DNA from 2 places in the Paenibacillus sp. Marseille-Q9583 genome. Region 1 is predicted to be linked to the other one. Evidence: a T-box and tRNA genes for the amino acid it is inferred to sense, from the RefSeq annotation. Region 1 holds a T-box; the other holds one or more tRNA genes.

What was found. A T-box is a leader RNA that pairs with one kind of tRNA and senses whether it is charged. The one in region 1 lies ahead of ACWNM1_RS26790 (valine--tRNA ligase), so its partner is inferred to be a tRNA-Val.
Region 2: it encodes a tRNA-Val, which carries the amino acid that the T-box ahead of ACWNM1_RS26790 (valine--tRNA ligase) is inferred to sense. The anticodon was not compared.

The regions. Positions count from the first base shown of each region.
Region 1 is NZ_CDRJTB010000084.1:9,787-11,991, forward strand. It holds gene ACWNM1_RS26790 (valine--tRNA ligase) at 1-891, opposite strand, end outside; T-box leader at 1,047-1,330, opposite strand; gene ACWNM1_RS26795 (LysM peptidoglycan-binding domain-containing protein) at 1,672-2,205, opposite strand, start outside.
Region 2 is NZ_CDRJTB010000072.1:468-2,672, reverse strand. It holds gene ACWNM1_RS25185 (site-2 protease family protein) at 1-112, opposite strand, end outside; gene ACWNM1_RS25180 (hypothetical protein) at 441-743, shown strand; tRNA gene ACWNM1_RS25175 (tRNA-Val) at 875-946, shown strand; gene ACWNM1_RS25170 (hypothetical protein) at 1,304-1,744, shown strand; gene ACWNM1_RS25165 (hypothetical protein) at 1,997-2,205, opposite strand, start outside.

The DNA.
Region 1 (2,205 bases):
GCTCTCATCCATTACGTTAATCTGCGGTAAATTGTGACGTTGACCCATCTCGAAGTCATTCGGATCATGAGCTGGTGTAATCTTAACCGCACCACTACCAAACTCTTTGTCTACATAATCATCAGCGATAATCGGAATCTCACGGCCAATAATCGGCAAGATCAACGTTTTGCCGATCAGATCTTTATAACGATCGTCTTCCGGATGAACAGCAACCGCTGTATCACCCAGCATGGTCTCCGGACGTGTGGTAGCTACTGTAATAAATCCGCTACCGTCTTTAAGCGGGTAACGCAGATGATACAAGTGACCATTAACTTCTTTATATTCAACCTCGATATCCGACAATGCTGTACGAGCCGCCGGGTCCCAGTTGATAATGCGTTTGCCGCGGTAGATTAAGCCTTTATTATAGAGCTTAACGAAAACCTCGCGTACAGCTTTCGACAACCCTTCATCCAAGGTAAACCGTTCGCGGGAATAGTCAAGGGAAAGCCCCATCTTAGCCCACTGCTCATGAATGGTGTTCGCATATTTATCTTTCCACTCCCACACCTGATCCAGGAACTTCTCGCGGCCGAGATCATGTCTAGAAATTCCCTGCTCACGCAGCTTTTGCTCTACCTTTGTCTGCGTTGCGATACCGGCATGGTCTGTACCTGGTAGCCACAACGTGTCGAAGCCTTGCATCCGTTTTGTACGAATCAGGATATCCTGAAGCGTAAAATCAAGCGCATGACCAATGTGTAGCATTCCCGTTACGTTTGGCGGCGGGATTACAATGCTGTATGCTTTTGCATCTGGACGCCCGCCTGCACGGAAATATCCACCCTCTGTCCAGTAGGAATACCACTTGGTTTCTGCCGATTTTGGATCATACGTGGTTGGCATTTCATTCTTAGAATCATTTGCAGCGGCAGCATCTGCCGCTGTATCTTGCAAGTTCGGCAACTCTGCCGCTGTTAGATTGTTTTGGTCAGCCATTCTCTGATACCTCCACTTGGTTACTTGTAGTTGGTTTCTAAAAAACAAAAAGACCCCTCGTCTCAAAGGACGAAAGGCCATTCTTTCGCGGTACCACCTTTGTTTCGCGCCAATGAAAAATAAACCTGCACTTCTTTCACCTTACGGTTCAGAAGCTTAGCGCGACACTCGTACAGATAACGGCTGCTACCGGCCACATCCTAACTTATCTTTCATATCCATGAAGACAAGCTCAGAAGGGCGACTCCGGGGCGACTTCGGTGGCTGTATCCTACGGAATGTCACAGCACTTGCATTCCGCTCTCTGAAGGGCTGACCGCCTACTCTTCCCGTTCCCAGTCTTTACTTAGATATTGCTTACTCCATAATACATTTTGAGTCATCCCTAGTCAACCTGAATAGGCTTCTACAGCGGGACTTTAAGCGGAATTTCGACTTATAGCGTGCATATGTCGAATTTTCATTCGATTCATCACTCTGCGTTGGTTAGATACCCCGCATTCTAACGTTCTCCGGTCACACAAGAATAAACGCCTTCGACGTCCTTTTACGGACGGTAAGCGTTTATTCGAGAAGTATAAGGATAATGTATAACGTGAAACTTATATATTCTTATATTTGACAAAAATCCCGATCTACTATCAGATCGGGATTCACCTATTCATGTGAGTATGCATTGTAATTCAACTACGGAATGTACAACACTTGCCCTTCTTCTACACTCTGCCCAGACAATCGATTATACATTCCCAGCTCCCGCGCACTTAGCTGATACTTCTCTGCGATCGTATCCAGCGTTTCTTCACGCTGTACGATGCAAAGTCGAACCTTCCGGAACAAGTTAGCGCCGTCTGCTCCGGTAATGAATCTACTCTTCCACTCTGTATTATTTCCCGCTTCTGGAATGATCGCTGCAGCCGATGCAGTTCCTTCAGACTGAAGGGCTTCCTGTTCTTTACGGGAACGGCTAGAGCTGAGTAATGAAGAGAAGGTAAGATGTTCTTTGGCTGGAACCTCTGCTTCTTTCTTACTACCTAGCGCAATCTTAAGGTCTTGCTTCTCCTCTGACTGTGGCACAGTCTCTTGAGAAACAAAAACTTCATTCGTATTCTCGTGGATCGGCTGAGCATTCTCTTCTTGTGCATGGAGCTCATTATTGGCCCCGTTTTCCGAAGCGAATACGGCAATATCTTGATCCGCATCAGCATTAGCTGCTGGAAC
Region 2 (2,205 bases), on a different contig from region 1:
CTATTTTCAGAAGAGACAAAATCGCCTTTCCTTTAAACAGGAGCATCGCCGCCCCGCCCCCCAACCATTTCCATGACGTGGAAGAATCCTTTTTCTTCTCATTTTGCGGCAAGATCTCAAGCTCCTTTTTGTTTCAATTTTTATCTAACTGCTGTACATTACCCTCCATTTTATCATAAGCGCTTAAGGAGTATTTCCATAAAAAAGCACTTGGCTAAGTATACGAGGCAACTTTTAGAATCGTTTCAACGTCAAACAAACAGATAATGTATAATTTTTACTATTATTCAAGGGAAGAAAGTGATTCCGCTCCAATACATAACCACCACCTCACACAAAATAACCCGAATTTTATGGTTACCCTATAGGCTAACGCCGTGAACGTTATAGGCTACGAACCATAGACTGTTATCAGGGTTATTCAATTGAGGAGGTTATTTATGGATACAAATGCAAATTTACATCAACAGGTCAGTTGGAATTGTATGAACAAATACGTAGGTATTACAACGACTGACGGTCAGTCCTTTGATGGCTTTATTGCCCATGTAGATCAAAACTATGTTACTCTTGCGGTTCCTAGCAACGAAATGGTAGAACGTTTAAACGGAATGCCCACACACGAATCGGCGTATAGACAATTTGGCTTCCGGCCTGGCTTTTTCCCAAGACGTCGCTTCTTTCCACGACGCATCCCTTTTTTCGGTATAAGCGATATATTTCTACTCCCGTTCTTTATCTGACGGTGCTCATGGGGATGGAGCGGCATCCCCTTTTCTTATTATTTTAAAGACTATGTAAACTATCATCCCTATAGATTGTAAAAAAAGAATTGCCATCCTACTCTATCGTATGGTATTATGAAATTCGTCGCAGGACGGTAGCTCAGCGGGAGAGCACTATCTTGACAGGGTAGGGGTCATGGGTTCGAACCCCATCCGTCCTATACTGCAATATTTAGAAAGCCCTTATTGTATAAGGGTTTTTCTTTTTTTCGATCATCGGTGTCGCTCTATAAATTTGCGAATCTTGCTCTTGGGGACGAATTGGGGACGAAATTTTTCTTCCCATAAAAAATGGCTACCTTTTTCATCAACTCAGAAGCCCTCTCAATTACTTTAATAAATGTAAGAAGAAAATAAAAGAAATCCAATTCTAACGATATCGTAAATACCCCCAGTAAAGTCACTGACGGGTTTTATTTATCTAGACCGGACCTATTAATTATTTTTGAATATATACAAGCATTCGATCCTTCCTCTCATAAAATATAGTATCTTATAAGAGAGGTTAGGTGTATTTAATGAGTATTCAGTTTTTGGATATGCGCATTTCACAGACTAGTGTAGTGGATACACCTGGTATTGATTTGGTCCGTTCGGGTGCAATTTTCGGTGACATTGGACTCCAAACCTCTAGTGTTACACCTGCAAATGCAAACTTAGTAAGAGTCACATTAAATGCTTATGTAAGGCTTAGTGTTGATGTTAGCGTTATAGTTCAAAACGATGTTACTTTTAGCATTTACCGCAATAATGTATTAATTTTTAGTACAACCTACCCAGGAAACATTAATAATACTGTGACCCAATATGAGATGGTAGGAATAACCGCCGTAGACTTTCCTCCGGCTAGTGATGTGCTTTCAGGCCAAATTCAATATACTATCATTGCATCAGCTATTAGAACTGCAACTCTAGGAGCACGAAGTTTTAGTGGGATTGCAGTAGCAGGTAATGGATAAATAATAATTGTTCAACGTAGTGTCCCCGGAAACTTCGGGGATTTTTTTTAACCCATTAGATGACCTTTAAGAATCCCACCAAGCTCATTAGTATATTTAGTCAATCTTAAGCTTATTTCGGTGCGCATCACATCTCGAGTTATTCCAAATCGTTCCTGATATCCCCGGCAAAAGATTTTTAATACGTGATAAATTCATCTTGCTCATCTTCGCCAGCAATTTGATGTTCCGCTGCTTCAGCTCTTTCTACAGTCAATAGGTATCCTGCATGATCCTGCACTGTATGGCTTCGCCAGCCATCAAAAGGGTACGTTTCAGTATGCTGCTACTGGAGTGTTCGAGCTCCTTCAGGATCTTGCCGACCATTGTATCTATGTAGGGAAGCAAAATGAGGTCTCGAACCATCGTTCGTTCCTCCGTAGTTATTATTTCATCCGGGTTCTCACGCTGTTGTTCCTCGT